DNA from 3 places in the Streptomyces sp. NEAU-174 genome. Region 2 is predicted to be linked to each of the others. Evidence: riboswitches for the same ligand, from Rfam matches in the RefSeq annotation. Region 2 holds a riboswitch; each other region holds the start of a gene.
The links. Region 2 has a riboswitch for cobalamin ahead of ACT2CW_RS21620 (ABC transporter substrate-binding protein). Riboswitches for the same ligand answer to the same signal wherever they lie in the genome.
Positions count from the first base shown of each region.

Region 1: linked by a shared signal. The riboswitch ahead of ACT2CW_RS11785 (ribonucleoside-diphosphate reductase subunit alpha) and the one ahead of ACT2CW_RS21620 (ABC transporter substrate-binding protein) in region 2 are both predicted to bind cobalamin.
Region 3: linked by a shared signal. The riboswitch ahead of ACT2CW_RS41325 (cobalamin biosynthesis protein) and the one ahead of ACT2CW_RS21620 (ABC transporter substrate-binding protein) in region 2 are both predicted to bind cobalamin.

Region 1 is NZ_JBQTCE010000003.1:535,954-546,160, reverse strand. Features, by position in the region: gene ACT2CW_RS11805 (HD-GYP domain-containing protein) at 89-1,396, shown strand; gene ACT2CW_RS11800 (tetratricopeptide repeat protein) at 1,637-2,623, shown strand; gene def (peptide deformylase) at 2,877-3,506, shown strand; gene ACT2CW_RS11790 (ribonucleotide-diphosphate reductase subunit beta) at 3,572-4,603, opposite strand; gene ACT2CW_RS11785 (ribonucleoside-diphosphate reductase subunit alpha) at 4,621-7,020, opposite strand; adenosylcobalamin-variant (AdoCbl-variant) riboswitch at 7,203-7,304, opposite strand; gene ACT2CW_RS11780 (ABC transporter ATP-binding protein) at 7,445-8,278, opposite strand; gene ACT2CW_RS11775 (ABC transporter permease) at 8,271-9,188, opposite strand; gene ACT2CW_RS11770 (TetR/AcrR family transcriptional regulator) at 9,315-9,935, shown strand; gene ACT2CW_RS11765 (GNAT family N-acetyltransferase) at 9,949-10,207, opposite strand, start outside.
Region 2 is NZ_JBQTCE010000007.1:203,917-214,123, forward strand. Features, by position in the region: gene ACT2CW_RS21595 (bifunctional salicylyl-CoA 5-hydroxylase/oxidoreductase) at 1-384, shown strand, start outside; gene ACT2CW_RS21600 (epoxide hydrolase family protein) at 403-1,569, opposite strand; gene ACT2CW_RS21605 (hypothetical protein) at 1,919-2,143, opposite strand; partial or broken gene ACT2CW_RS21610 (ABC transporter ATP-binding protein) at 2,140-3,022, opposite strand; gene ACT2CW_RS21615 (FecCD family ABC transporter permease) at 3,019-4,032, opposite strand; gene ACT2CW_RS21620 (ABC transporter substrate-binding protein) at 4,044-5,090, opposite strand; cobalamin riboswitch at 5,146-5,359, opposite strand; gene ACT2CW_RS21625 (RNA polymerase sigma-70 factor) at 5,388-6,311, opposite strand; gene ACT2CW_RS21630 (carboxymuconolactone decarboxylase family protein) at 6,338-6,811, opposite strand; gene ACT2CW_RS21635 (DUF2165 domain-containing protein) at 7,001-7,540, shown strand; partial or broken gene ACT2CW_RS21640 (DUF1996 domain-containing protein) at 7,752-8,087, shown strand; gene ACT2CW_RS21645 (serine/threonine-protein kinase) at 8,211-10,088, opposite strand.
Region 3 is NZ_JBQTCE010000020.1:67,967-78,173, reverse strand. Features, by position in the region: gene ACT2CW_RS41355 (sirohydrochlorin chelatase) at 1-510, opposite strand, end outside; gene ACT2CW_RS41350 (cobalamin biosynthesis protein) at 580-1,059, opposite strand; gene ACT2CW_RS41345 (cobyrinate a,c-diamide synthase) at 1,100-2,605, opposite strand; gene cobO (cob(I)yrinic acid a,c-diamide adenosyltransferase) at 2,599-3,195, opposite strand; gene ACT2CW_RS41335 (putative cobaltochelatase) at 3,195-5,333, opposite strand; gene ACT2CW_RS41330 (cobyric acid synthase) at 5,392-7,011, opposite strand; gene ACT2CW_RS41325 (cobalamin biosynthesis protein) at 7,008-7,991, opposite strand; cobalamin riboswitch at 8,138-8,355, opposite strand; gene ACT2CW_RS41320 (hypothetical protein) at 8,498-8,749, opposite strand; gene ACT2CW_RS41315 (anion permease) at 8,763-10,043, opposite strand.

The DNA of each region.
Region 1 (10,207 bases), on a different contig from region 2:
GATCGCCGAGCGGCATGCCCGTGCCGTGCACCGTGCCCGCCGTCAGCGGGCCGAGACCGTCGCCGCTCGGGAGGAGGGGCGGGAGCGCATATCCCGGGGTCGTTATGGCGGCCTTACGGTCGTCGCCGTCTATGGCGCGGCGGGGGCGCTCGCCGTGGTGGCGCTGGTGTGGACCGAGTGGCATGGGGTGCGGCAGGCGGAGGCGGCGCTGGCCTTCGGGGCGCTCATCGCCGTCGGGGAGGCGATCCGGTGCGTAGAGGCGCCGCCCGCGCTGGCGGGCGGCGGCGGGGGAGTGCCCGATCCGCGCGGTGAGCCCGCGCCCCTCGCCGCCGCCGGCGCCCTCGGATACGCCCTGCTCGGGCGGCTCGGCGGGGAGCCCGCCGGCCACGGCGTCCTCCAGGTGGTCACCGTCGTCGTGGCCGCGTCGCTCGCCGGGCTGGTGGCGCCGCTCGCGCTCGGCTGTCCGGTCGACCCCGGCCACACCGCCCGTCGGGTGCTGACCGCCGCGTTCGCCGCCGTCTGCTTCCAACCGCTGCACCGGACCGGCCGTTTGGCCGACTGGCTCGGCCACGGGCCGTTCATCGTCGGCTATTTGCTCGCCCTGCTGGCCCTGACCGCCCTGTGCGACGCGGTCCTGGCCGCCGCCCTCGCCCGCACCCGTACCGGCTGGCCTTACGGCCCGCTCCTCCGCGACGAGCTGCGCTCGCTGCCCGGGGTCGGGGCAGCGGTGTGCGCGACCGCGGCCGTGATGGCGCTCACCGTGGCCGTCGCCGGGCTGTGGCCGGCGCCGGTGCTGGCGGTGCCGCTGCTGCTGATCCAGTACTCCTACCGCCGCTACGCCGGGATACGGGCCACCTACCGCCAGACCATCGCCTCCCTGGCCCGGGCGACCGAGATAGCCGGGTACACCCCGACGGGCCACGCCCGCGAGGTGGCCGGGCTCAGCCGGGCCGTGGGGCGTGAGCTGGGCCTCTCCGAGCCCCGGCTGACCGTGCTGGAGTACGCGGCGCTGATGCACGACATCGGCCAGCTGTCGCTCGTGGACCCGGTGCCCGCGGGGGCCACCGAGCCGCTGCCCGCCGCCGAGCAGCGCAGAATCGCGCTGCTCGGCGGCGCTGTGGTGCGCCAGACCGGGGTACCCGCCGAGGTGGCGCTGGTCGTGGAGCGCCAGGCGGACCCGTACCGCGAGCAGCCGCTCGCCGCGCGTATCGTGCGCGCGGTGAACGCGTACACCGAGCTGGTGAGCGGGCCCGCGGCCGAGGGCGGCGCGGCCGGGGTGGCCGCGCTGCGCGCCCTGGAGCGGCTGCGGCTGGCCACGGCGCGCGACTTCGACCCGGTCGTGGTCGAGGCGCTCGCCACGGTGCTGTCGCGCGGGGTTTACGGCCGCCCCCGGTGAGAACTGATAACTCGCCGGTAATGAGCGGGGCTCCCGAGGGGCATGGTTGGATGCGAGGAGAGGGGTGCCAGGCCAGATGGCCGGTGGCAAGGAGGTGTGGTGGGCGTCGCATCCCGGCCGCAGCGTGAGGGGTCGGGCTGAGATGTCCGCGAATGTGTGGCAGGTTGTCTTCAAGGGAGGGCGACGCCGTCCGCGAAGGCATCTGGTACGGGACGACTTCGATACCGGCAGGCGGGAATCGTGAAGATCTTCGGCAAGGTACGGCACCGGCCGTCCGCCTCATGGCGGCAGGCCACGGACCGTGCGTTCACGCTCATCGGCGACGGCCGGTACGAGGACGCGGGCGCGCTGCTGACCCGCGCCGCCGACCTGGAGCCGTGGCTGTCGGAGTCCTGGTTCAACCTGGCGCTGCTGCACAAGTTCCGGCACGACTGGGAGCAGGCGCGCGCCGCGGGGCTCCGAGCGGTCGCGCTGCTGGACCGCGAGACGGGCGCTCCGGACTGGTGGAACGTGGGGATCGCCGCCACCGCGCTCCAGGACTGGCCGCTGGCCCGCCGCGCCTGGCAGGCGTACGGGCTGAAGGTGCCCGGAGAGGCGTCCGCGTCCGGTGAGCCGCTCGGCATGGAGCTGGGCAGCGCGGCGGTGCGGCTGTCCCCGGAGGGCGAGGCCGAGGTGGTCTGGGGCCGCCGGCTGGACCCGGCCCGGATCGAGGTGCTGTCCATCCCGCTGCCGTCGTCCGGGCGGCGCTGGGGCGAGGTGGTTCTGCACGACGGTGTGCCGCACGGTGAGCGGGTGACCTCCGCGGGCCCCGCGTACCCGGTCTTCGACGAGATCGAGCTGTGGGCGCCGTCCCCGGTGCCGACCTGGGTGGTGCTGCTGGAGGCGGCCACCGAGGCCGACCGGGACGCCCTGGAGCGGCTCGCGGCGGACGCGGGCTTCGCGGCCGAGGACTGGTCGTCGTCGGTGCGGCTGCTGTGTCGTTCCTGCTCGGAGAGCCGGATGCCCAGCGACGAGGGCGAGGGCGAGCATCTGGACCCCCACGACCACAGCGAACCGGGCCACCCTGGGCCGCTGGGCCACCGTATGGCGGGGTCGGGGTCGCTGTGGGTGCCTGAGCGTGAATGCGGGATCGCGGCGCCTGGGGGGTTGGTGCGGGGGTTGCTGGACGGGTGGGTCGCGGATAGTCCGGATACGCGTGAGTGGCGGGATCTGGAAGAGGTCTGCTGACCGCCTGGCGGCTGGCGGACCGTGGGCGCCTGCGGCGGGTTTGTCCCCTCCCCGCCCCTTCCCGAAACTGGGGCTCCGCCCCAGACCCCGGACCCTGGGCCGGGGCTGCGCCCAGAACCCGGAGGGAAGGGGCGGGGAGGGGAAAGATCCGCCAGCGGACCGTCACAGCGCGTAAGCGCGCCGCACCCCGCCGCGCCGTGCCCGTACCCTGTAGGGCGACGCATCACGGTTGAAGGAAGGCATACGGCGGACGATGTCGCAGCAAGGGACGAAGCAGCGGGTGGACGACGAGTTCATCGTGGACACGGAGGACTGCGAGGAGCGCGAGCGGGCCTTCCGCGAGCGCGGCACCGCCCGCCCGATCACCGTGTACGGCAACCCGGTCCTGCACAGGGAGTGCCGGGACGTGACCGTGTTCGACGAGGAGCTCGCGCGGCTCGTCGACGACATGTTCGCCAGCCAGCGGGCGGCGGAGGGCGTGGGCCTGGCCGCCAACCAGATCGGTGTCGACCTTAAGGTCTTCGTCTACGACTGCATGGACGACGAGGGCGTTCGCCATGTGGGTGTGGTGTGCAACCCGGTCCTGGAGGAGTTGCCCGCCGACCGCCGGGTGCTGGACGACTCCAACGAGGGCTGTCTGTCGGTCCCCACGGCCTACGCCGAGCTGGCCCGCCCCGACTACGCGGTGGTGCGCGGCCAGGACCTCGACGGCGAGCCGATCGCCGTGCGCGGCACCGGCTACTTCGCGCGCTGCCTCCAGCACGAGACCGACCACCTCTACGGCTACCTCTACATCGACCGGCTCTCCAAGCGCGACCGTAAGGATGTGCTGAAGCAGATGGCCGAGGGCACCGCCCGCTATGAGACGGTGCCCAACGACTGAGTGTGTCCTACATCACAGGGTCGGGCCCTTGGGTTCGGCCTTGTGATGTCAGAGCTCCTCCGACATCAGAAGTCGTCGTCGAACGCCACCGACCCCTCCACCGCGACCTGATACGCCGAAGCGCGCCGCTCGAAGAAGTTCGTCAGCTCCTGCACGTTCTGGAGCTCCATGAAGGAGAACGGGTTCTCCGAGCCGAAGACCGGCGCGAAGCCGAGCCGCTGGAGGCGCTGGTCGGCCACGCACTCCAGGTACTCCTGCATCGACGCGGTGTTCATGCCCGGCAGCCCGTCCCCGCACAGATCGCGGGCGAACTGGAGCTCCGCCTCGACGGCCTCCTTCAGCATGTCGGTGACCTGCCGCTGGAGCTCGTCGTCGAAGAGGTCCGGCTCCTCCTCGCGGACGGTGTCCACGACCGAGAAGGCGAACTCCATGTGCATCGACTCGTCGCGGAACACCCAGTTGGTGCCCGTCGCCAGGCCGTGCAGCAGCCCGCGCGAGCGGAGCCAGTACACATACGCGAAGGCGCCGTAGAAGAACAGCCCCTCGATGCAGGCCGCGAAGCAGATCAGGTTGAGCAGGAAGCGGCGGCGGTCCGCCTTGGTCTCCAGCCGCTCGATCTTCTCCACCGAGTCCATCCAGCGGAAGCAGAACTCCGCCTTCTCCCGGATGGAGGGGATGTTCTCGACGGCGGCGAAGGCCGCGGCGCGGTCGTCCGGGTCGGGGAGGTAGGTGTCCAGCAGCGTCAGATAGAACTGGACGTGCACCGCCTCCTCGAAGAGCTGCCGCGACAGATACAGCCGCGCCTCGGGGGAGTTGATGTGCTTGTAGAGCGTCAGCACCAGGTTGTTGGCCACGATCGAGTCGCCGGTCGCGAAGAAGGCGACCAGACGGCCGATGAGGTGCTGTTCACCGGGGGAGAGCTTGGCGAGGTCGGCGACGTCGGAGTGGAGGTCGACCTCCTCCACGGTCCAGGTGTTCTTGATCGCGTCGCGGTAGCGGTCGTAGAACTGCGGGTACCGCATCGGCCGCAGGGTCAGCTCGAACCCGGGGTCCAGCAGGTTCTTGACGTGGCCCGGCGCGGTGTTCACGGTGGTCATCTCGGATGCGGTGGGCATTACTGGCAGGCCTCGCAGGACTCGGGGTTTTCCAGGGAGCAGGCGATCGCGTCGGCCTCGGCCGGGGCCTGCTGTACGGGCAGCGGAGCGGGGGTGGCGGCGCCGCCCCGGGCGCTCTGGGCGATCCGGGTGGCCGGACGCGAGCGCAGGTAGTACGTGGTCTTTATGCCGCGCTTCCAGGCGTAGGCGTACATCGAGCTGAGCTTGCCGATGGTCGGCGAGGCCATGAAGAGGTTCAGCGACTGGCTCTGGTCCAGGTACGGCGTGCGGGCCGCCGCCATGTCGATCAGGGCGCGCTGCGGGATCTCCCACGCGGTGCGGTACAGCTCCCGTACGTCCGCGGGCACCCAGGAGAGGTCCTGGACCGAGCCATTGGACTCGCGCAGCGCCTCACGGGTCTGGGCGTCCCAGACGCCCAGCTTCTTGAGGTCGTCCACCAGGTAGGAGTTGACCTGGAGGAACTCCCCGCTCAGCGTTTCGCGCTTGAAGAGGTTGGAGACCTGCGGCTCGATGCACTCGTAGACACCCGCGATGGAGGCGATGGTCGCGGTCGGCGCGATCGCCAGCAGCAGCGAGTTCCGCATCCCGGACTTCGCCATCCGCTCGCGCAGCGCCTGCCAGCGCTCCGGCCAGGTGACCACCGCGTCCGGGTAGTGGTCCGGGTGCAGCACACCGCGCGCGGTGCGGGTCTCGGCCCAGGCGGGGTGCGGGCCGTGGCGCTCGGCGAGCTCGCAGGACGCCTCGTACGCGGCGAGCATGATGCGCTCGGAGATCCGCGTGGAGAGCGCCGTGGCCTCGGGCGAGTCGAACGGCAGCCGCAGCCGGAAGAAGACGTCCTGGAGCCCCATGAGGCCCAGACCCACCGGGCGCCAGCGGGAGTTGGAGGCCCCGGCCTCCTCCGTGGGGTAGAAGTTGATGTCCACCACGCGGTCGAGGAAGGTCACGGCGGTGTGGACGGTGGCGTCCAGGCGCTCCCAGTCCAGCTGCCCGTCCTCGCCCAGGTGCGCGGCGAGGTTGACCGATCCGAGGTTGCACACGGCGGTCTCGCCGTCGTTCGTGACCTCCAGGATCTCGGTGCAGAGGTTGGAGGAGTGGACGACCCGGCCGGGCTCGGCGGTCTGGTTGGCGGTGCGGTTGGCGGCGTCCTTGAACGTCATCCAGCCGTTGCCGGTCTGCGCGAGGGTGCGCATCATCCGGGCGTACAGCTGGCGCGCCGGGACCTGCTTGACCGCCTTCCCCTCGGCCTCGGCCCTGCGGTACGCGGCGTCGAACTCCTCGCCCCACAGGTCCACCAGATCGGGCGCGTCGGCCGGGGAGAACAGCGACCAGTCGGCGTCCGCCTCGACCCGGCGCATGAACTCGTCCGGGATCCAGTGGGCGATGTTGAGGTTGTGGGTGCGGCGGGCGTCCTCGCCGGTGTTGTCCCGCAGCTCCAGGAACTCCTCGAGGTCCGCGTGCCAGGTCTCCAGGTAGACACAGGCCGCGCCCTTGCGCCGGCCGCCCTGGTTCACGGCGGCCACCGAGGCGTCGAGCGTGCGAAGGAACGGCACGATGCCGTTGGAGTGCCCGTTGGTGCCCCGGATCAGCGAACCGCGGGCCCGGATGCGGGAGTAGGACAGGCCGATGCCGCCCGCGTGCTTCGACAGCCGCGCCACCTGGTGGTAGCGGTTGTAGATCGAGTCCAGCTCGTCCAGCGGGGAGTCCAGCAGATAGCAGGACGACATCTGCGGATGCCGGGTGCCGGAGTTGAACAGCGTGGGGGAGCTGGGCAGATACGACAGCGTGCTGGTCAGCCGGTAGAGCTCGGCCACATCGTCCAGCGCACGCTCCGAGAGGTTCTCGGCGAGCCCGCAGGCCACGCGCAGCAGGAAGTGCTGCGGGGTCTCGATCACCTGACGGGTGATCGGGTGGCGCAGCAGATAACGGCTGTAGAGGGTGCGCAGCCCGAAGTAGCCGAAGCGGTTGTCTGCGCCGTCGGCCAGCGCCCGCTCCACCAGCGCGTCCAGCCGCTCGGCGTGGGCGGCGGCGAACTCCGCGGTGGAGTCGGCGAGCAGGCCCTCGCGGTGGCCCACCCGGACGGAGGCCGAGAAGGAGACCGCGCCCTGCCCGGCCGCCTCCTCCGTGATGGTGAGCGCCAGCAGCCGTGCCGCGAGCCGTGAGTACTCCGGCTCCTCGGCGATCAGTCCGGCCGCCGCCTCGGTCGCGAGCCCGCGCAACTCCGCCTCGTCCGAGCCGGGATGACGGCCGCGCAGGGCGGCGGCCGCGACCTTGCCGGGGTCGGTGGCGGGCAGGTCGGCGGTGAGTCCGGTCAGCGTCCGTAGCAGGGCGGTCCCGGGCGCGTCGTCCGCTGCCTGAGAAGCCGCCTGCGCTGAAACCGGATCGGCGGGCGCGATGGTCACTGAGGTGCTCTCCTTCGCTCGGTCAGGGCCGGTCCGGATCACAACTCCGGACGGGCCCGAGGCCGCGAGGGGTGGTGCGACGGTCGCGTACGGGCATGCCGGTGCCGCACTCCTCGTACGCCAGGCACACCACGCAGCGTCCATCGGCCCAACCCTCGAGGCCGGGGGACGTGTTCACAGGGCTGTCGGCAGGCGCTCGGACTCACGGGCACGCCGAATTGAGCGCACACGTACACCGTTGCGGGACAGTTCCGGATTCCCACCGGATTCCCCTGCGGCGACAGCGAGGACGAGCATACATCTTGTGTTGGCCGACGCACGCGCCCCCATATCTTGTGTCGGAGCTGCGGAGTTTCGCATGAATGTGCTAGTGCGTTCCGGCCTGGCGAGCCGGCGTCCTGGTCAGGCGGCGGCCAGGCGGGGCCTACTTGCCGGTCTCCTTCTCGTACGCCTTGATGACCTCGTCGGTCGGGCCGTCCATCAGCAGCTCGCCCTTCTCCAGCCACAGCACCCGGTCACAGGTGTCCCGGATGGACTTGTTGTTGTGGCTGACGAGGAAGACCGTGCCGGCTTCCTGACGGAGCTCCCGGATCCGGGCCTCGGAACGCTTTTGGAACTTCCTGTCACCGGTGGCCAGCGCCTCGTCGATCATCAGCACATCGTGGTCCTTGGCCGCGGCGATGGAGAACCGCAGCCGGGCCGCCATGCCCGAGGAGTACGTCCGCATCGGCAGGGTGATGAAGTCACCCTTCTCATTGATGCCGGAGAAGTCCACGATGCCCTGGTAGCGCTCCCGGACCTGCTCACGCGACATCCCCATCGCCAGACCGCCCAGGATCACGTTCCGCTCACCGGTCAGGTCGTTCATCAGAGCCGCGTTCACCCCCAGCAGCGACGGCTGGCCATGGGTGTAGACCTTGCCGCGCTCGGTGGGCAGCAGCCCCGCCACCGCCTTCAGCAGCGTCGACTTCCCCGACCCATTGGACCCGATCAGACCGATCGACTCACCCTTGTACGCCACGAAGGTGACCCCGCGCACCGCGTGCACCTCACGCATACCCGGCGCGCTCTTCCGCCCCAGCAGACGACTGAGGGCGGCGGTGGCACTGCCCTTCCCCTTCGGGCCGCCGTTGACCCGGTAGACGATATGGACGTCGTCGGCGATGACGGTGGGCACCCGCGCCGGCGCGGAAGCCGCCCGAGCGGCCTGCTCGGCCCGCTCCGCCTGGGCACCTTTGTCGAGGGTCTGCTCAGCCACGGCCGTACTGCTCCTCTGCCTTCCAGAAGTACACGAATCCCCCGACACCGAAGAGCACCGCCCAGCCCAGGGCCAGCGCCCACACATGCGGCGGCAGGTTCGACGAGGGGTAATCGTTGATCAGGGCATAGCGCATCAAGTCCATATACACGGCCGCCGGATTCGCCAGCATGGCGTCGCTGATCCAGCCGCTCGCCCCCGCGTGTTCGAGGGTGCGGGCCAGCGGAAACATCACGCCCGAGGCATACATCCACGTACGCAGAATGAACGGCAGTAGCTGCGCGAGGTCCGGTGTTTTGGCGCCGAGCCGCGCCACGATCAGCGACAGGCCGGTGTTGAAGACGAATTGCAGGGCCAGCGTGGGGACAATCAACAGCCAGGCCAGCGCCGGGAAGTGACCGAAGCCCACCAATACGACGGCCAGCACGATCATCGAGAACAGCAACTGCTGGAGCTGCTGGAGCGCGAACGAGATGGGGAGCGAGGCGCGCGGAAAGTGCAGGGCCCGCACCAGCCCCAGATTCCCGGAGATCGCCCGTACGCCCGCCATGGCGGACGCCTGGGTGAAGGTGAAGACGAACACACCCGTCACCAGGAACGGAATGTACACGTCGTTCGGCAGGCCCCGGTTGCTCTTCAGCAGCATGCCGAAGATGAGGAAGTACACCGCCGCGTTGAGCAGCGGGGTCACCACCTGCCACAGCTGACCCAGCTTGGCCTGGCTGTACTGGGCGGTGAGCTTCGCCTGCGAAAAGGCCAGGATGAAATGGCGCCGGCCCCACAGCTGACGGCCGTATTCACGCAGCCCCACCCGGGCGCCGCTGACCGTGAGGCCATGGGCGGCTGCCACGGCCGCGAGATTCTCGGGAGGGTGGATTCGTTCGCTGTCTCGAACGAGGAGCTGGCTCACGTAGACACCTTTCGGCCCTGCGGCTGGCCTCGGCACTTACGACGGAACGGGTGCGTTCCGTCGTTGCGTAACCTAGAGCAGGCGACGATGGAACGCAACCGTTCCACCGTCGAGTAGGCTCAAGCCATGGAGAAGGAGCCAACCAAGCCCCGGCGCGTCCCCGCGGGCGCCGCGGTACTCCAGGAGAACGTCACGGACGCCATCCGCGCGGCGGTCTTCGAGGAGCTGGCGACCGTCGGCTACGGGCGCATGTCGATTGAACGAGTGGCGCGCCGGGCCGGGGTGGGGAAGGCGGCCATCTACCGTCGCTGGCGTTCGAAACTTCCCATCGTTCTCGAGGTCGTCTCCGCCTTGGCGAAACAGGGCCTGCCGACGCCGGACACTGGTTCTCTGCAAGGCGACATAAAGGTTTTGCTGGAAGCGACGGCTCGGGTTCTCTGGCATCCGATGGCCGCGCAAATCATTCCTGACCTGTTCGCGGAATCCGCGCGTAACCCGGATATGGCCCAGGCATTGCAAGCGGCAGTGCGGGATTCCCAGCGCGGGATCGCCGACGTGGTCATCCGCAACGCGGTCAACCGGGGAGAGCTGTCGGCCGACACGGACGTCGATCTCGCTCTCGACCTGGCCAGTGGCCCGCTTTACTGGCGCCTGAGCACCATGCGATCGCCCCTCCCCGAGGGATATCTGGACGGCCTGGCCGCGGCGACCACCGCTGCTTTGGCCGCCGCTCGTATGTCTCGCTGAGCGGCGGCCGGTCTCACAGCTCCACGGTGAAGGCCCAGAGGGTGATGTCCGTCTCCGGCAGGGGCGCCCAGTCGCGCTCCGGGGCGCGGGTGAAGCCCAGGCGCTCGTACAGGCGGTGGGCGGCGGTCATCGAGTGCTGGCTGCTGATCACGATTCGCCGCAGGCCCAGTGCGCGGGCCCGGTCCAGGCAGGCTCGCACGAGCGCCTCGGCGGCCCCGCGACGGCGGGACTCGGGGCGGACGGCCAGCATCCGGAACTCGCCCTCGCCGGGG
Region 2 (10,207 bases):
TTCGGCCGCTCCTACCAGACCCCGTTCGCCGACCGGATCCGCCACGAGGTGGCCGCCGCCACCGGGGCCGCGGTCATCGCGGTGGGCGCGATCGCCTCCTACGACGACGTCAACTCGCTGCTCCTGGCGGGCCGCGCCGATCTGTGCGCCGTGGGCCGCACCCATCTGTACGACCCGCACTGGACCCTGCACGCCGCGGCCGAACAGGAGTACCGGGGCCCGGGCGCCACATGGCCCGTGCAGTTCGGCGCGGGCAGCCGCAAGCCCCCGGCCGCGCGCACCGACGCCATACGACCCCGGCTGTCACTGCTCCGGCCCGACACCGCCGACCAGGCCGTTCATCTGCGCTGGACGCCGCCGCGTGCTCCGGCTCCCGTCCCCTGAAGGTGTGGGAACCGGGTGTCAGCCCGTCGCCGCCGCCCGGTAGGGGCGGAAGAAGGCGCGCAGCTCCTCCGCGTAGAGCTCGGGCTCCTCGAACGGCGCGAAGTGTCCGCCGCGCGGGGGCTCTGTCACGCACACGAGGTTCGTGGTGCGCTCCAGCCACGCCCGCGGCGGGCGGACGACGTCGCCGCGGAAGAGCGAGAAGCCGGACGGCACCTCGACCCGGCGGGCGTGCTGCGCGGGCGGGATGGCGGCGTTGGCGCGGTACATGCGCATCGAGGAGCCGATCGTGCCCGTGAGCCAGTAGAGCGTGACGTTGGTGAGGATCTCGTCCTTGGTGTAGCTCCGCTCGATATCACCGTCGCAGTCGCTCCACGCCCGCAGCTTCTCGACGATCCACGCGGCGAGCCCGGCCGGTGAGTCGGTGAGCCCGAAGGCGGCGGTCTGGGGCTTCGTACTGTGCATGGCGGCGTAGGCGCCCTCGGCCGCGCTCCAGGCCGCGACGCTCTCGAACCAGGCGCGCTCCTCGGGCGTGAGGTCCGCCGGGTCGCCGGTGTAGCGCGGCAGGCCCCCGTCCGTGCGGTGCACGGCCACCACCCGGTCGGGGTGGTCGAGCGCGAGGTAGCGGCTCACATGGCTGCCGATGTCCCCGCCCGCCGCGCCGAACCGCTGATAGCCGAGGACGTCCATCAGCTCGGCCCACAGCCCGGCGACGGCGATGGAGTCGAGCGGCGGGCCGGTGGGCCGGTCGGAGTACCCGAAGCCCGGCACGTCGGGCACGACCACGTCGAACGCGTCGGCGGGGTCGGCGCCGTGCGCACCGGGGTCGGTGAGGTGCGGGATGACCTTCGTATAGCGCCAGAACGAGTCCGGCCAGCCGTGGCTGAGCACCAGCGGCAGGGCGGGCCCGGCCGGGGCGGCGGCCTTGACGTGTGCGAAGTGGATGCCGAGGCCGCCGAGCCGGACCCGGAACCGGGGCAGCCGGGCGAGCGCCGCCTCCTGCGCCGCCCAGTCGAACCCGTCCGCCCAGTAGGCGACGAGCTCACGGAGGTAGTCGAGGTCGGTCCCGAGCGCCCACCCGGCGTCCTCGGGCGCGTCCGGCCAGCGCGTCGCGCGCAGCCGCGCGCGGAGGTCCTCGAGGGCGGCGGGGTCGGCCCGCGGGGTGAACGGCTCGGGTGTTTCCGGCATGCCACTCACCCTACAAGCCGCCCATGTCAGCCGTCGGGGATGCCGACGGTGCCGAGGGCGGGCACGGGGGATGTGCCCCGTCGCCGATACTCCGGTCGTGGGGCACGATTCAGGTCGATCGGCGGCGGCGATACGCCTGCGTCTTCGCGCGGTTGCCGCACAGTTGTCGGGGGCGTCGCCCACGAGCAGGTCGTGCTCCCGCAGCCAGCGCTCCAGATCGCCGGGCGTGGCGAGTGCGTCGTGCCCCGTGAGGCGCCGCCCGTGCGCGACGAATCCCCGGCGGTCCTCGGTGTTGGCGAAGTGATGGAGCAGGGCGATGCCCGCCGGGAGGCCCTCGACATCCTCGGCCCTAGTCGGCGGCAGTATGACCGATGTCTCCGTAGACGCGCCGGTAGGCATCCTTCACCCGGATCCGATCGCCGTCGAACTCGAACATGTCACAGCCGTGCACCTCGTGGACCCGGCCATCGGCATCCGTACCGGTGTAGGACCACTGGGAGGCGCCCCGGTCCCCGGCGATGAACGCCACTCCGCCGGGCCGCGACTCGAGCCCCGCAACACATGGCGGGCTCATGGCTCGTCGCATACGAAACTCGGCCCGCACACGGATGGGGGCGTCCGCGGGAGGCCGTGCGTCCGGCGCAGGAAGCGGATGACCGGGTGACCCGGCTCGTGGGTGACCTCGGCCCGGACGCCGTAGACCCGCTTGATCAAGGACGGGGTCAGCACCTCTCCGGGCGTGCCTTCGGCCACGACACCTCCCTCGCGGAGGACGAGCAGCCGGTCGCAGTACATCGCGGCGAGGTTGAGGTCGTGGAGGGCGATCACGGTGGCGATCGGCAGGCCGACGACGAGGTCGAGCAGATCGAGCTGGTGCTGGATGTCGAGGTGGTTGGTCGGCTCGTCGAGCAGGAGCTCGCGCGGTTCCTGGGCGAGGGCCCGGGCGATCTGGGTGCGCTGGCGTTCGCCACCGGAGAGGGTGTGCCACGACTGACCGGCCCGGCCGGTCAGTCCGCTGCGCTCCAGGGCCGCGTCGACGGCCCGGGTGTCCGCCGCGTCGGCCGACGCCCAGGCGCGCCGGTGCGGGATACGGCCGAGGGCCACCACCTCGCGGACGGTCAGCTCGGTCTGGGTGTGGGCGTGCTGTTCCACGGTGGCGATACGGCGGGCCGTGGCGCGGCGGCCGACCTGTGGCAGGGCACGGCCGTCCAAGGGTGACCACTCCGGCGGAGGGGGCGAGGATCCCGGCGAGCAGCCGCAACAGGGTGGACTTCCCCGAGCCGTTGGGGCCGAGCAGGCCCACCGTCTCGCCGGGCCGCAGGGTGAGGGTGATGCCGTCCACGATCAGCCGGCCGTCGGTGCGGCGGCTGACGCGGTCCGCGCGGAGCCCGGACGCCGCTGCCCCGGTGGCGGGGGATCCCGGGCCGGGGGTTTCCGCGGTGGAGTCGGTCATGTCTTCCTCCGGCCGCGGTAGAGCACGGCGACGAAGGCCGGTACGCCGATGAGGGACGTCACCACGCCCACCGGGACCTCCTGGGGGTCGATGACGGTACGGGCGGCGGTGTCCACCCACACCAGGAAGATGGCCCCGGCCAGCGCGGTCACCGGCAGCAGACGGGCGTGGCCGGAGCCGGTGAGGGCGCGGGTGGCGTGCGGGAGGACCAGGCCGACGAAGCCGATGGCCCCGGCGGAGCTGACCAGGGTCGCGGTGAGCAGCGCGGTCGCGCACAGCAGGACGAGACGGGTGCGGGCCACCCGGACCCCGAGCGCCGCCGCGGCCTCCTCCCCGAAGGCGAACGCGTCCAGGGTGCGTGCGTGGCCGAGGCAGACCACGAGCACGGCGGCCAGGACGGCGGTGCACAGCAGCACATCGCCCCATCCGGCGCCGGTGAGCGAGCCGAGGAGCCAGAACAGCACGGCCCGGGTGGTGTCGGCGTCCGCCGAGGTGAGGACGATGAACGAGGTCAGCGCGGAGAACAGCTGCATGGCGGCCACTCCGGACAGCACCACGCGGTCGGTGCTGCCGCCGAGGCTGTGGCTGAGCACCAGGACCAGGCCGAACGACACCAGCGCACCGGTGAACGCGCCCGCCGACAGGGACACGGCCCCGCCGCCCACGCCGAGCACGACCACGGTGACGGCGCCCGTGGAGGCGCCAGAGGACACCCCGAGCACGAAGGGATCGGCCAGCGGATTGCGCAGCAGGGACTGCATCACGGCCCCGCAGAGGGCCAGACCCGCCCCGCACCCCGCGGCCAGCAACGTGCGCGGCATGCGCAGGTTCCACACGATGCCGTCCCGGAGCGGCGGCAAGGTGCTCTCCCCCAGGCCGAGATGGGCGGTGACCGCCGCCCATACGTCGGCCGTGGAGATGTCGGCCGGGCCGATCGTCACGGCGAAGGCGACCGACGCGAGCAGCGCGGCCAGCCCTCCGGCGAGCAGCGGCAGGATGCGCGTGCTCAGGTGGCCGGCGCTCACTTGGCGAGCCCGAGGTCGCGCAGCCCGGCGGCGACCTGTTCCACCCCTTCGACCGTACGGATGGACGGGTTCATGGCCTGCCCGCTCAGCAGGATGTACCGCTTCCTCTTCACCGCGGTGAGGTTGCGGGTGGCGGCGTTGGTCTCGAGGAAACGCATCTTGGCCTCGGCGGTCTCCGCGGTCTGCTGCCTGCGCGTGAGATCGCCGAGGACGATGACGTCCGGGTCGCGGTCGGCCACGGTCTCCCAGTTGATCTGCGGCCACTCGTCGTGGGTGTCGGAGAAGGCGTTCTCCGCCCCGACGGCCCGGGTGATGGCACCCGGCGCGCCACAGCAGCCGGCGAGGTAGGGCGACTGGGAGTTGGCGAACCAGTACATGAGGGAGACACCGGAGGCGTCCAGTCCCGCCGTGGCCTGGTGAGCGCGCTCCTTCAGCCGCGCGACGAGCCTCTCTCCGCGCTCCTCGACACCGAACGCGTGGGCCAGATCGCGTATCTCGCCGTAGACGACACCGAGGGTGAGTGGCTTGCCGCGGGAGCCGTCGCCACCGCTGTCGGTGTCCCTGCCCGCCGCGCAGTCGGACGGCGAGACATACGTGGGCACGCCCAGCTTCTCGAACTGCTCGCGGGTGGCCACACCGCCCCTGCCGAGGGTGGAGACGAACGAGGCGGTGACGATGTCGGGTTCGGCGTCCAGGGACTTCTCGAAGGACGGCGCGTTGTCCGCCAGGCGCTCCACCGTGGCGTTGGCCTTCTCCAGGCCCTTCATCACCGGGTCGGTCCAGGTGGCGGTGGCCGCCATGCGGTCGGCGAGCCCGAGCGAGAGCAGGATCTCCGTACTGCCCTGGTTGAGCGACAGGGCCCGCTTCGGGGCGGATTTCAACGTGACCTTGTGGCCGCAGTTGTCGATCGTGCGCGGATAGCCCGAACCGGCGGGCCTCCCGGCGTCCGCGCCGTCATGGCCGGAGCCACCGCACGCGGTGAGCAGCAGGGCGGGGGCGAGCAGGGACGCCGCGGTACGGCGGGCGGAGCGGAGCACGGGCAGCCTCGGTGGTCGGGGCTCGTACGCGGAGCCTGGCCTTTGGGTCGTCCTCCGCGCACCGGGCGCGGAGGTGCCAGCAGGTCTTCGGACTCGGGCTCGTCCGGACGGGGCCCCTTCCCGGTGCTCGTTCGCGACGGCCCCGCGGCCGTCACGGACTCCTCCCAGTGGTGTCGCCTGCCCCGCCCGTCCCCCTCACCGCTGCGCGTCAGCTCCGGATTCACACCGGATTCCCTGGCCTCGGATATGGCACGACTGGCTCCGACGAGCCTACCAAGAGCGCCGAACGCCCACGCCCCACGGTCAGTTCGGCTGCCGACGTGCCCGCTTCACCTCGCGGTCCACGGCCCAGGCGTCCCCGACCGGCCCGAGGTGGCCGAGCTTGTCGGGGTTGACCACCGTGCGAATGGTCTGGATCTGCCCGTCGAGCACATCGAGGACCAGGGTGTGGAGCACCTTGCCGTCCCGGTCGCGGAGGATCGCGCCGGGCTGGCCGTTGACCTCGCGCGGCTCCAACGACACATCGATCCGCAGCAGCCAGGGGAAGACACCGCCCAGCAGCCGCGCCACGTTCTCCGCGCCCATGACGGCCCTGGCCAGCTGCGGGGCCTTGCCGCCGCCGTCCCCGACCAGCCGCACATCGGCGGCCAGCAGCTTCCGCAGCCCGCCCACATCACCGTCCTTCAGCGCGTCGAAGAACCGCGTGGCCAGCTCCTGCCGCTCCCGCCCGTCCGCCGCGAACCGCGGCCGTCCGTCCCGCATATGGCGCCGCGCCCGTACCAGCAGCTGCCGGCACGCCGCCTCCGACCGCTCCACCGCCGTGGCGATCTCGTCGAACCCGAAGGCGAACACCTCCCGCAGCACGAACACCGCCCGCTCCAGCGGGCTGAGCCGCTCCAGGAGCAGCAGCGCCGCCATCGACACCGAGTCGGCCAGCTCCACCGCCCGGGCCGGATCCTGATACGGATCGCTGAGCAGCGGCTCGGGGAACCACGGGCCCACGTACTCCTCCCGTCGCACCCGCGCGGAGCGCAGCACATCGATCGAGACGCGTGTCACCGTGGCCGACAGATACGCTTTTGTCGACGTGGGCCGGGTGGCCGAGCCGTCGAAGCGCAGCCACGTTTCCTGCACCGCGTCCTCGGCCTCGCTCACACTGCCCAGGATCCGGTAGGCGATCGAGAACAGCAGCGGCCGCAGCTCCTCGAACTCCTCGACCTCGCTCACGCCGACTCCTCCGTTGCCGATACCGGTCAGTGGAACTGCCCGACCTGGTAATCGCCCGCCGGCTGCTGGGTGATGGCGTTCAGCCGGTTCGCCATGTTCATGAACGAGACCAGGATCACCAGGGCGGTGAGCTGCTCCTCGTCGTAGTGCTTGGCGGCGTTCGCCCATATCTCGTCGCTGACGCCACCGGCCGCGTCCGCGATCCGGGTCCCCGCTTCCGCCAGCTCCAGCGCGGCGCGCTCGGCGTCGGTGAAGACCGTGGCCTCCCGCCATGCCGCCACCAGGTGCAGCCGCACCGCGGTCTCACCGGCCGCGGCCGCCTCCTTGGTGTGCATGTCGAGGCAGACGGCGCAGCCGTTGATCTGGCTCACGCGCAGCGCCACCAGCTCCTGCGTGGCGGGCGGCAGCGGCGAGTCCTTGACCGCCTTGCCCGCCGCCATGATGGGCTTGAGGACCTTGCCCGCGGTCGGGCTGGCGGAGTAGTTCAGTCGCGCGTCCATGGTGTGCTCCTCCGTGGTTGTCAGTGGCTACACCCCTGAGACGAGATGGCCCCGCCCCCTGTGACATGGACGCATGTGACCTGCGTCTCCCCACCACCGGGCCCGCTGAGCCAAACAGTTGTACGCTACGGCTCGGTCCGATCAACGGAATGACCGATCAACGGAATACAACGGGGAGACAGAGTCATCGTGAGCGAGCGAACCGGCAGAATACGTTCCCCTCGCACCTACTCCGCCGTCTCGGGGCTGCTCACCGGGACGATCGCGCTGTACATCGCGCTTGTCGCCTTCGGCAACATCACCGACTTCGACACCAATCAGCAATTCGTCCGCCATGTCCTGGCGATGGACACCACGTTCAAGGACGACGACCTGATGTGGCGGGCCATCAAGTCCACCGCGCTCCAGGACACCGCCTACGTGGCCATCATCGTCTGGGAGAGCGTCGCCGCCCTCGTCCTCATCGCCGCGACGGCCATGTGGGGCGCGGGACTGCGCGGAGGCAGCGTCCACCGCGCCCGTCAGGCCAGCACCGTGGGGCTGTTGATGCTCATGCTGCTGTTCGGCGCCGGGTTCATCGCCATCGGCGGTGAGTGGTTCGCCATGTGGCAGTCCAAGACGTGGAACGGCCTGGAAGCTGCCACGCGCGTCTTCCTGATCTCCGGGATCGTACTGCTGCTCATTCACCTGCTCGCGGCCGAGCGGACCGAGCCCGGCGCCACGGACTGATCGGGACTCCACGGACTGATCGGGACTCCACCGGCTCGAAGGCGGCAGCGGACTCGCCGTTGCGGCGCGTCCTCGGCCGGTGGCGAGGTCCGGGTGTCGTCCTCGCCGCCGTCGGCCTCGTCCTGTCCACGCTGTCCACCGGATCGGCCAGTGCGCGGGCCGATCTGCGCGCCACCGACAAGGTCGCGTCGAGCCCGCGGAGCGCCAACGCACCGGCACCACCTTCTACTACCTCGGTGAGGGCGTGCGCGACGATGTGATCGCGACCATCAAGCCGCTCCCCCAGGGGCTGCGGATCGTGGCGGGCAACGCCAAGGCCACCGGGGTCGGCGACCCCACGTCCATCGCCCGCTGGTCGTGCCTGCACCACGGGGAGGTCAACCCCTCCAAGGACTTCGTGAACTGCCCGTCCGACTCGATGCTGGAGTCCTACCTCGACTTCCCCCAGTGCTGGAACGGGAAGGACCTGGACTCCCCCGACCACAAGAGCCACATGGCGTACCCGGTCGGTGGCCAGTGCCCGGCCCATGCGCGAACACCTCGACCAGGCGGCGAAGATCGCCCACTCCGAGCGCTCGGCCGGCGCCGATCCGGCCACCAAGAAGCTGGCCGCGAGCGTGGAGCGGACAGCGCACACCCGGCGCGCCCGCTTCCCCCGCCCCTTCGGCGGTCAGGCGGGTGGCAGAGCGGCGGCGGCCGATCCGGCGAGGTCGGTGGCCAGATCGCAGGGACGGCCCTTGCGGCCCGCCCCCTTGAGGACGAGGGCCACCCGCTCGGTGCCCTTCACCCGGTCCAGCCCGGTGTAGTCACGGTGGACCACCTCGACGCGGCAGCTCCCCGGGCCCTCGTACTCCGGCATGACAATGGCCTGGTGATCGCTGAGCCTGGTCGACCGAGCGTTCTTGTCGCTCGGCAGGTCGCCCTGGTCGAAGCGCAAGTCCACCTCGTACTCGCTGGTGGTGGACTTCCACTGGCAGTCCCAGCGGCCGAATCCGACGTCCGGCTCCTGGGCGTCGATACCGGGCACCTTCTCCAGCGTCTTGGCGTCCAGAAGCGTGCACGCGTCCTGGTGTGCCAGCGAATTGGACGGAAGGTCCGGGGAACGCCGGGGAATCTCACCGCGGTTGAGCACGTTGACCGCGAATCGCGTGGCGACATCGGCGGTGTCGCACAGCGGCTGTTTGACCTCCGCAGGCTGTCTCGCGACCGCGGTGACCCGAAGGCTGTTGCCGCGAGCGCCGTTCACCGCCAGGGCCCGCACGCACTCGTCGCCCTCGGCGGCGCGCTCCACGACGGTGACCCTGCCCTTGGTCTTCCTGGTCACGGCCTCGGGTAGCGAATCGGCGTCGAGTTCTACCCTGACGTCCACGACCTCCTCGTCGCGCTCCTTCAGGTTGACGTCGCAGCGGTTGAAGTTGCCCTGATCACGCTTCAGTTCGGCCACTTCGTACCGATCGAACACGGTGGTCTTCAGCAAGGCGCAGGGATCTGCCGTGCGGGGGTCGCCCATGAAGCCCGCGGCGGTCGCCGTTCCGCCCGGTGCCGGGGCGGCCTTGTCCCCGTCATCGCCCCCCAGGCTCATCACGGTGAAGGGAACGGCGATGGCCAGTGCCGTGACGGCGGCGGCGCCGGCCAGGAGCAAGGGGCGGCGCCGGACCAGCGTCGCCGTGCGGAGCGGCAGCCCTCCCGTCGCCGTCGGGGCCTCGCCGCGCGTCAGGACGTCCGTGTAGGGCGTGGTCGCCGGGGCCATCGGGAGGGTCGGGAACCGGTCCGGGGGGCCCGCGATGTCCGTGAGGGCGGTGAGCGCCTGGGCGGCCGTGGGCCGGGCCCCGGGGTCGCGCTGGAGCATCGCGGTGAGGATGGATCCGAGCGGTCCGACCTGGGGGCTGAGGGCCTCCATCCGGACCGCCCGCCCGGCGCCGCGCATCGGCGGGGTCCCCGTCACCAGCCAGTACAGGGTGGCGCCGAGCGAGAACACGTCGGACGCACGCTCGGGCGCTCCCCGGAACGCCTCGGGGGCGGCGAAGAACGGGGTGAGGCTGACCGGCCCGTTGGGCGTGATCGTCTCACTGCCGTCCACCCGGTACGCGGCGCCGAAGTCGGTCAGCTTGGCGACCCTGTCGGGGGTGATCACGATATTGCCGGGCTTGACGTCGCAGTGCACGATGCCCTTGTCGTGCAGGGCCGCCAGCGCGGCCGCGATCTGCGCCCCGATGTGCGCAGCGAGCTCGGGGGCCAGCTTCACCGGGACGTCCAGGCTGCCGCCGGTCACATGCTCCATCACCAGCCAGAACGTGGCGTTCCTGCCCTTGCCCGCGCGGACGGCGTCGTAGAGGGTGACCACGTTCGGATGGCTGAACTTCGCCAGAGCGCGGGCTTCGGCCAGCAACTCGTCGAAGTCGGCCTGGCTGTTGTCCTCGAGCAGGGCCCGCTTGAGGACGACGGACCGGCCCAGCTCCGTGTCGACGGCGAACCAGACCGCGCCTCTGCCTCCCTCGACGGGCCCCTTGGTGAGCCGGTACTTGCCGACCTTCTCCCCCCGCCGCACGACGACACTCCCCCCTACGAGACCGGAACCGCCGCTGTCCGCCGCTAGCGCACGTGGATCGAACTTACTGCGTACGCGGAAAGACACGCACCGTCTGCGGCGCGCGTGAGCGCGGTGTG
Region 3 (10,207 bases), on a different contig from region 2:
GACGCCCGCGAAGCCACGGCCCTCCCACAGCAGCCGGGCCGCGCGGTGCACCTCGGCGTTGGCCTCGGGGAGCGGCGAACCGTCGCCCACCAGCAGCACGGTCGTCTCCGCGCGGTCCGAGGGCAGCCGGGGCCGATTGCCCAGCGCCTCGTCGAGCCGCCGCTCCAGCAGGCTCAGCAGTGTGCGGTGCGGGCCGAGCGGCCGGGCGGAGGCGAACGAGGCGTCGGCGTGCCGCTCCGCCTCCTGGGCCAGCGCGGCGGCGATGCCGTCTCTCGGGGGAGCCGCGGGGATCAGCGTCATCGGGACGACCGCGAAGCGGGTCACCCCTTCCCCGACGAGCCGGGTGACCGCGTTGGACAGCGGATGGCTGCCCGGTCCGGTGAGGCCACCCGCCACAGGCAGGTCCGGGTGGCGTGCGGCCAACTCCCTGACGAATGCCTGGAAGGCGGCGGCATGCCTTTCGTCTCGCGTGCCGATACCTGCGATGAGCAGGGCGGGCGGGGTCGTCACGAGGTCTCCTTGGTGCAGGTGGTGCGGGTGTCACGGTCGGCGGGGGGCGGGCTGCTCCGCCCCGAGACGTTACTGACCTGCGTCGGGGCGGTCGACGGCAGGTCTTCGCTGCCCGGCCTGCCCGGATTTGACCGCCGCCGGGCGTCGAGCGATGGCGCAGGTGGCCTTCCCGGGGCGGCCGGGTGGCGTGGACTTCCGCTTGGCGATGAGCAGTTGGCCACCCGGACCCGCCGCCAGCAGCGCGGCCGCCTCGGCGACCCCGGCCGTGCCCACGGCGGTGAGCGGTGCCGCGGACGGGTTCGGCACCTCCACCGCGGCCAGCGCCTCGGCCGGGTATCCGCACAGCGGCACCCCCAGCCGTTCGGCCGCCGTCAGCAGCCCGGCCTCCCCGGCCTTGGCCTCGACGGTGGCCAACTCGGCGACGCCGCGCGGGGAGAGGCCCGCCTCCGTCAGGGTGGCCTCGACCAGCCCGAGCACCTCGCCGGTGGATACGCCCCGGCCGGCCCCGACCCCGACGACCAGCGGTGCCGCGGGCGGGATAGACGCCATGCCCCGGCCGATGACCTCCACGTCAGCTCACCGCCCCGGCTCAACCGGCGGGGGACACACATCTGTCGACGAACCGGGCCGCCGCCCCCGGGACCGAGGCCCAGTGCACATGCAGATAGGAGGCATGCACATCTCCCTGTGCGAACCCTTCGGTACGACGCTCCGGGTGGACGAGCCCCCAGGCGGGCTCCGGTCCCGCTCCGGGCACGATGGTCGTGCGGTGGAACTCATGGCCGTGCACCCGTGTCCCCGCGGCGGCGAGTGAGGTGTCGGAGACGGCCACGGCCTCACGGTAGCCCAGCGTCAGACGTTCCGACATCCGTGCCTTCGCGGCCAGCACCCCGCACATCGGCTCCCCGTCCAGCGAATGCGCCAGATACAGCAGCCCGGCACATTCGGCGGCGATGGGCGCGCCGGAGGCGGCGAGCCCGGCGACGGCGGCGCGCAGCGGCTCGTTCGCGGACAGCTCGGGGGCGTAGACCTCCGGGAAGCCGCCGCCGATCACCAGACCGCCGGTGCCCTCCGGGAGGCGCTCGTCCCGCAGTGGGTCGAAGGGGACGACCCGCGCCCCGGCCGCCGTGAGCAACTCGGCGTGCTCCGCGTACGAGAAGGTGAACGCGGCCCCGCCCGCCACGGCGACCACCGGCCGAGCCGCCCGGCCGCCCCGGCCCGCTGCACCGTCGCCCCGGCCCCCGGCATCGTCGCCCCGGCCCCCGGTACCGGGGACGGCGGCCATCGCCCGGTGTATCTCCTCCTCCGGATCCCAGGCCCGCCCGGACAGCGGCGGTGCGCTGCGCGCCAGCGTCAGCAGCCCGTCGAGATCGCAGCCCTCCCGCACCCGCGCCGCCAGCGCGGCCGCCGAACCGACCGCCTCCGCATGGCGCTCGGCCACCGGCACCAGACCCAGATGGCGGCTCGGGGCCCGCACCGCCCGCGTCCGGCGCAGCGCGCCGAACACCGGCACCCCGCACCCCTCCAGCGCCTCGCGCAGCATCGCCTCGTGACGGTCCGAAGCGACCTTGTTGAGGATCACCCCCGCCACTCGCACCTCGGGGTCCCAGGAGGCGAAGCCATGCACCAGCGCGGCCACCGACCGGGACTGCGACGACGCGTCCACCACCAGCACCACCGGTGCCCGCAGCAGCTTGGCCACATGCGCCGTCGAGGCCAGCTCGCCCTGTCCGGCCGCCCCGTCGAACAGACCCATCACCCCCTCGACCAGGGCCAGATCGCAGCCCGCCGCCCCATGCAGGAACAGCGGCGCGATCCGGTCCGGACCGCATAGATAGGCGTCCAGATTCCGGCCCGGGCGCGCGACTCCGGTCCGCGACCGGCCGGCCCCGGAGGCGCCCGGAGAGCCGACCGAAGAACCGGCCGAGGAGATGGCCAGCGCGTGATAGCCAGGGTCGATGTAGTCCGGGCCGACCTTGTGCGGGGACACATCCAGACCGCGCTCCGCGAAGGCGGCCATCAGCCCCGCCGTGACCGTCGTCTTCCCGCTGCCGGAGGCGGGCGCCGCGATCACCAGGCGTGGGACACTCACCACTCGATGCCTCGCTGGCCCTTCTGACCGGCGTCCATCGGATGCTTGACCTTGGACATGTCGGTGACCAGGTCGGCGAAGTCCAGCAGCTGCGCCGGTGCGTTACGCCCCGTGATGACCACGTGCTGCGTCCCGGGGCGGTCCCGCAGCACCGCCACCACCTCGTCGGGGTCCACCCAGCCCCAGTGCATCGGATACGCGAACTCGTCCAGCACATAGAGCCGGTATGTCTCCGCCGCGAGATCGCGCTTGACCTGCGCCCAGCCCTCGCGTGCGGCCTCCTCGCTGGAAGCCATGTCGCGCTGGACCCACGACCAGCCCTCGCCCATCTTGTGCCATGCGACGGTCCCCCCTTCGCCCGAGTCGCCGAGGACGCGCAGCGCGCGCTCCTCGCCGACCCGCCATTTCGCGGACTTTACAAATTGGAATACACCGACCGGCCAGTTTTGGTTCCACGCCCGCAGCGCCAGCCCGAACGCCGCGGTCGACTTGCCCTTGCCCTGACCTGTGTGGACGAGCACCAGCGGACGGTTGCGGCGCTGGCGGGTGGTCAGCCCGTCGTCCGGCACGACGGTCGGTTGTCCTTGCGGCATCAGGCGGCCCTCCGAGGGTTCGAAACGGTTCGTACATCGCGCACCAGCGCGGTCACGCTGTCGGCGCGCAGCTCGTCGAGTGTCACCGGAGTGCCCCGCAGTTCGCGCGCGAGCGCGCCCGCGAGCCCCAGCCGCACCGGCCCCGCCTCGCAGTCCACGACCACCGAGGCGACCCCGTCGCCCGCGAGCAGCCGCGCCGCGCGCCCGGCCCGCTCGACCGGCGTGGGCCCGCCGGACCGCCGCGCCTCCGTGGCCCGCCCGTCGGTCACCACGACCAGCAGCGGACGGCGTGCGGGATCCCGCAGCCGCTCCACCCGCAGTACCTCCCGGGCCTTCAACAGCCCGGCCGCCAGCGGCGTACGGCCGCCCGTCGGCAGCCGCTCCAGCCGTGCGGCGGCCGTGTCCACCGACGAGGTGGGCGGCAGCGTCAGCTCGGCGTCCGCGCCCCGGAAGGTGATCAGCCCGACCTTGTCCCGCCGCTGGTAGGCGTCGAGCAGCAGCGACAGCACCGCGCCCTTGATCGCGCTCATCCGCTTCCGCGCGGCCATCGAGCCCGACGCGTCCACCACGAACAGCACGAGATTGCCCTCCCGGCCCTCGCGCACCGCCTCGCGCAGATCGTCCCGGCGCACCAGCAGCCCGGGACCGCGCCGTCCGCGCGCCAGCTGATGCGGGGCGGCCGCCCGGACGGTCGCCGACAGATGCAGCGCGGAGAGCGTCCCCCGCGGGCGGCGCGCCCCGGTGGTGCGGCCGTGCGCGCTGCGGGCGCGCGAGCGACGACCCGCCGCGCCCTCGCCCAGGCCGGGGACGTCGAGCCGCCGGGTCCGGAACGGTTCGGCGGCGCCCACGGCCGCCCGCTCACCTCCGGTCCCGCCCACACCGTCGTCCGCTTCGCCCGGCCCGCTGTCGCGGTCGGCCGGGGCGGAGTCGGGCTCGCGGTCGGCCGTCTCGTGCTCACCCGTGCGCTGGTCGGGGACGGACGGCTCGGGTCCGGCGGGCGGCGACTGCTCCCCCGGCCCGTCACCCGCGCCCTCCTGCGGTCCGCCCTCGGGGCCGCCCGGGTCGTCCGGTCCGGAGCCGCCCGGCCCGTCCTCGGGGCCCGGGTCCGGATCCGGCTCCGGGTCGTCCTCCTCGAACCGCCGCAGGATCTCGTCCAGTTTGTCCTCGTCGAGCCCCGGCGCGTCGAACGGCGCCCGCCGCCTGCGGTGGGGGAGCGACAACAGCGCGGCCCCCCGTACGTCCTCGGTCCGGACGTCGGTGCGCCCCGCCCAGGCGGCCAGCGCGGTCGCCGTACGGGCCGTCACGATGTCCGCGCGCATCCCGTCCACCTCGAACCCGGCGCACACCGCCGCGATCTGCCGCAGCGCGCGGTCGCCGAGAGCCACCCGCGGCAGCAGGGAGCGCGCCGCCGCGATGCGCTCCCGCAGGGCCTCCTCGTCCGCCGCCCAGCGCGCCGCGAACCCCTCGGGGTCCTCGTCGTACGCCAGCCGCCGCCGCACCACCTCGACCCGCTCCTCGGTGTCGCGGGACGCCGCGACCTCCACCGTGAGGCCGAAGCGGTCCAGCAACTGCGGCCGCAGCTCGCCCTCTTCGGGGTTCATGGTGCCCACCAGGAGGAAGCGCGCCGCGTGCCGTACGGACACCCCCTCGCGCTCCACGTAGGAGGCGCCCATGGCGGCCGCGTCGAGCAGCAGGTCGATCAGATGGTCGTGCAGCAGGTTGACCTCGTCGACGTAGAGCACCCCGCGGTGGGCGTCCGCGAGCAGCCCGGGCTCGAACGCCTTCACGCCGTCCGACAGCGCCCGCTCGATGTCCAGCGCGCCCACCAGCCGGTCCTCGGAGGCGCCCACGGGCAGTTCGACCATCCGCGCGGGGCGCGCCTCGCCCGTGCCCGGCTCATGGGGTCCGTCCGGGCAGGACGGGTCGGGCGCGGCGGGATCGCAGGAGAACCGGCACCCGGCCACCACGTCCACCTCGGGCAGCAGCGAGGCGATCGCCCTTACGGCGGTGCTCTTGGCCGTGCCCTTCTCGCCGCGCACCAGGACGCCGCCCACGGCGGGTGAGACGGCGTTGAGGAGCAGGCCGAGCCGCAGGCCGTCCATGCCGACGATCGCGCTGAAGGGGTAGGTGGTGGTCACGCGGTGATACCTCCTGGGGTGCGTGGGCACAGCGGTCCGGTGTGGGGGCGGGGGCTCGTCATGGCGTCCCCCCTGGGACCCCCGGAGGGACGAACGGCAGCCCCTCCGGGACGCCCTCCTCGATGAGCCGCAGCAGCGCGTCCGTGTCGGCGTGCTCCTCGATCAGGTCGCCGAGGCGGTCGAGCTGCTCCTCGCGCAGCTCGCCGAAGCGGGTGTCCGGCGCGGGGACGAACGCCCGGCCCGCCGCGGCGGCCACCCGCCGCAGAAACGCCCGCCGGAAGCCGTCGCTCTCCAGCGAGCCGTGCCAGTGCGTGCCCCACACCGAGCCCACCCGGCAGCCGTCCAGGAAGGGCTCCTCGGCCCCGTCCAGCAGCTCGGCGACCCCGTGGTGGATCTCGTAGCCCTCCACCCGCTCGCCGAGCGCCTCGCCCACCGGCCGGGCCAGGGTCTTCTCGGCCGCGAACCGCACCCGCACCGGCAGCAGCCCGAGCCCGGCGACCGTCCCGGCCTTCGACTCGACCTCGTCCTCGATGCGCTCCCCGAGCGCCTGGAAGCCGCCGCAGACGCCCAGCACCGGACGGCCCTCGACGGCCCGCCGGGCGATCGCGTCGGCCAGCCCGCGCTCACGCAGCCACTCCAGCGCCCTTACGGTGCCCCTGGTGCCCGGCAGCACCACCAGGTCGGCGTCGGCCAGTTCCTCGGGCCGGTCCACGAACCGCACGATCACGCCCGGCTCTGCCGCCAGCGCGTCCACGTCCGTGAAGTTGGACATCAGCGGCACGGCGGCCACCGCGATCCGCAGGACGTCCGCGCCGTAAGGGGGCGCCACGACGCTCTCCCGCACCGCGCCGCGCAGCGACACCCGCAGCCCGTCCTCCTCGTCGATGCCCAGCCCGTGGGCGAACGGGAGCACCCCGACGGTCGGGCGCCCGGTGAGGTCGCGCAGCATCTCGAGGCCGGGCTCCAGAAGGCTCGCATCGCCGCGGAACTTGTTCACCAGGTAGGCGGCCACATGCCGTTGATCGGCGGCCGACAGCAGCGCGGTCGTGCCGAAGAAGGACGCGAAGACACCACCGCGGTCGATGTCCCCGACCACCACGACCGGAAGCCCGGCGGCGCGCGCAAGACCCATGTTGACGATGTCGGTGCGGCGCAGATTGATCTCGGCGGGGCTGCCCGCGCCCTCGCAGATCACCGCGTCATGGGTGCGCCGCAGCTCCTCCAGGCACTCCGTGACGGTCCCCAGCAGCGCCTCCCGCCCTGTGGAGACCCTCTCGCCGGGTGAGGGGGCCCCGGGCCCGCCGAAGTAGCCACGCGCGCTCAGCTCGCCCACCGGCTTGCCCAGCAGCACCACCTGGCTGCTGCGGTCGCCGCCCGGCTTCAGCAGGACCGGGTTCATCAGCGCACTGGGCTCGACGCGCGCGGCGGCCGCCTGCATGGCCTGCGCCCGCCCGATCTCCGCCCCCTCCCGGGTGACGAAGGAGTTGAGCGACATGTTCTGCGCCTTGAAGGGCGCCACGCTGACGCCCTTACGGGCGAGCCACCGGCAGATCCCGGCCGTCACCACGCTCTTGCCCGCGTCGGAGGTCGTGCCCGCGACGAGCAGCCCCCCGCCGCGTGCCCCGGAGCCGCGTGCCCCGGAACCCTCCGTGCCGCCCTTACCGCGTATCCCGCTCATCCGCCGCCCCTTCCCAAGGCCCGGGGCCGCCCCGTCAACGCCCTCAGGACCGGCCGGGCCGCCATGGACACCCCGAGCGCCAGCACGCCGACGCGCCGCGACAGCCGTATCGCCCGCTCGATGTCGGCCGACTCCACCGGCCGCCCGCCGGAGTTGAGCACCGGCCGGTGCTCGACCCGGCCGCCGTACGCGAGGGTGCCGCCCAGCCGGACGCCGAGCGCGCCCGCGAAGGACGCCTCCACGGGGCCCGCGTTGGGGCTCGGATGGCGTCCGCCGTCGCGCCGCCAGGCGCGCCACGCACCGCGCGGATCGGGGCCCGCGAGCGTCGCCAGGGCCGCCGTAAGGCGCGCACCGGGCCAGCCGGCCACATCGTCCAGCCGGGCCGCCGCCCAGCCGAACCGCCGGTAGCGCGGCGACTTGTGGCCCACCATGGCGTCCAGGGTGTTGACGGCGCGGAATCCTATGAGCCCCGGCACGCCGCCCACGGCGCCCCACACCAGCGCGCCCACGACGGCGTCGGAGGTGTTCTCGGCCACCGATTCGACCACCGCGCGGGCGATCTGCGGCCCGTCCAGCGCCTGCGGATCGCGGCCGCACAGATGCGGCAGCCGCTCCCGGGCGACCTCGAGGTCCCCGGCGGCCAGCGCCCCGCCGACGGCCCGTGCCTCCCGGCCCAGGCTCGTGCCGCCCAGCACGGCCCAGGTGGCGGCGGCGGTCAGCGCGACCTCCGCGCCACGGCGGCTGCCGAGGCCCCGTACGGCGCGGGTCAGCAGCGCGGCACCGGCGGCCGCGCCGCCCGCGCACAGCGCGGTGTGCAGGGCCCCGTAGCCCCGGTGGTCGCGCCACAGCCGGCGCTCGGCGGCCGCGGCGGCGCGCCCGAACGCGGCCACCGGATGGCCGCGGCGCGGGTCACCCGTGGCGAGGTCGCCGAGGAAGCCGAGGGCCGCGCCACACGTGAACGAGGCGTGGTCGGCAGGCATCCGTCAGGCCGCCGTCACGCCTCGGCGCGGCGATACGGAACCAGACGGGCCGGAGGGGCCGGAAGAGCCGAGGCGGACAGGGAGGGCTGGCGGCGTGACGATGCCGGGCATGGCGGTATGTCCTCACTCAGGGTCCGCGCCCTGGTTCGACGTGACCGGCGGTGAGAGTCTCCTGGCTCCCGGATCCGCGGCCCTCCCGGTCTTCCAGCCCCGCGTACGCGACGAACCGTACGGACGAGCCGTGACCCCATACAGGCGATGGGAGGGTGCTCCCCGGTGACAGTGGCGGGACCGCGCCGGATTCTCACCGGCTTCCTCTCCTGCCGCCGTTTGGCTCGGGAAGTCCACCATGGGCCGCGAATGGCCGTCAACTCGCATATGACCTATGACGCCCGAGTGTGCCGAGCCCCACAGCCAACCGCCCCCCACAGGACGGCCGCCGGATGGTCGGCGCTGGTCAGCGCCACGATCCGGCGGCCGGTGGGTCGTTCGGGGAAGCGGGGTCCTCAGGCGACGATCAGATAGATGCCGTATGCCACGGCCGCGGCGCACACCGCGAAGCAGGCGTACGCGCCGGTGCGCGTGAGCGAGGAGGCGCCCACCGCGCCCCCGGGCACGGCGGCGGCCGTGCCGCCCTGCTCCGGCGCCGCCTTACGGGAGGTGCCGACGATGCCCAGGGTGAAGACGCCCACCATGCCGACGGTCACCGCGAGGCTGATGCCGAAGACCTGGCCGAGTGCCGCCCAGTCGATGCTCATGTTTCCTGGCTCCTTAGCGGGTGGTGCTGCTCGCGGCGGCGGGGGTGGGGGTCTGCTCGGGGGTCTGCTCGGGGGTGTGCTCGGGGGTGTGCTCCGAGGTGTCGTCCTCGGGGGCGGCGCTCGCCGCACCGGCGGGCGGCGGGGCCACGGACCGCAGGGCGGCCGTGACGGCGCCCACCGGCTCCTGGGTGCCGACCTCGTTGACGTTGGTGTGGTCCACGGGCTTGCGGCGCGACAGCATCCAGATCGCCCCGCAGGCCAGGACGGCGAGCACGGCCACCGCCGTGATTCCCGCGTTCCCCTGGTCGGCGAGGAGCGCGGCGGCGCCCGCCACCAGACCGGCGGCCGGCAGGGTCAGCACCCAGGCGACCACCATGCGGCCCGCGGTCGACCAGCGCACCACGGCGCCCTTGCGGCCGACACCCGCGCCCATGACGGCGCCGGAGCAGACCTGGGTGGTGGACAGCGCGAAGCCGATGTGGGAGGAGGCGAGGATGACGGTCGCGGCGCCGGTCTGGGCGGCGAAGCCCTGCGGCGGCTGGATGTCGGTGATGCCCTTGCCCATGGTGCGGATGATGCGCCAGCCGCCCAGGTAGGTGCCGAGCGCGATGGCCAGGCCCGCCGAGACGATGACCCACAGCGGCGGGTCGGAGTCGGGCGCCACCACGTTCCCGGTGACCAGCGCCAGGGTGATCACGCCCATCGTCTTCTGGGCGTCGTTGGTGCCGTGGGCCAGGGAGACCAGGGCGGCCGAGGCGATCTGCCCCGCGCGGTAGCCCTTCGCGGTGTCCTCGGGGGAGCGGTCGCGGCCGAGCCGGTAGGTGAGCCGGGTGGCGGCCAGCGTGGCGATGCCGGCCACGATCGGCGCGGCGACGGCGGGGATCAGGACCTTCATGACGATCGCGTCGCCGTTGACCCCGTCCAGGCCCACGGAGACCACGGTGGCGCCGATCAGACCGCCGAACAGGGCGTGCGAGGAGCTGGAGGGGAGTCCGGCGAGCCACGTCACCAGATTCCACAGGATCGCGCCGACGAGTCCCGCGAAGATCACTTCTGGCTGGATACCGGATCCCTCGTCGATGATCCCGCCGGAGATGGTCTTGGCCACCTCCACGGACAGGAACGCGCCGACGAGATTGAGGACGGCCGACATCGCCACCGCCACCCTGGGCCCGAGTGCTCCCGTGGAGATGGTGGTGGCCATGGCGTTAGCCGTGTCGTGAAAGCCGTTCGTGAAGTCGAACACCAAGGCCGTGACGATCACGATCCCGATGAGAAGCGTGATGTGTTCCATACACCCGGTCAATCAGTTTCGAAGGTCGTTAGTGGCACGGTGAACGTAAGGAAACAGGGTGAACGGGAGATGAACTGAGCAGGGCATCGGGGTGACATGGTTGCGGTGTCGCTAAAGCCTGGTGAATTTCAGCCTACGCTCCCATGTCGTAGGGGAGTTGAGCC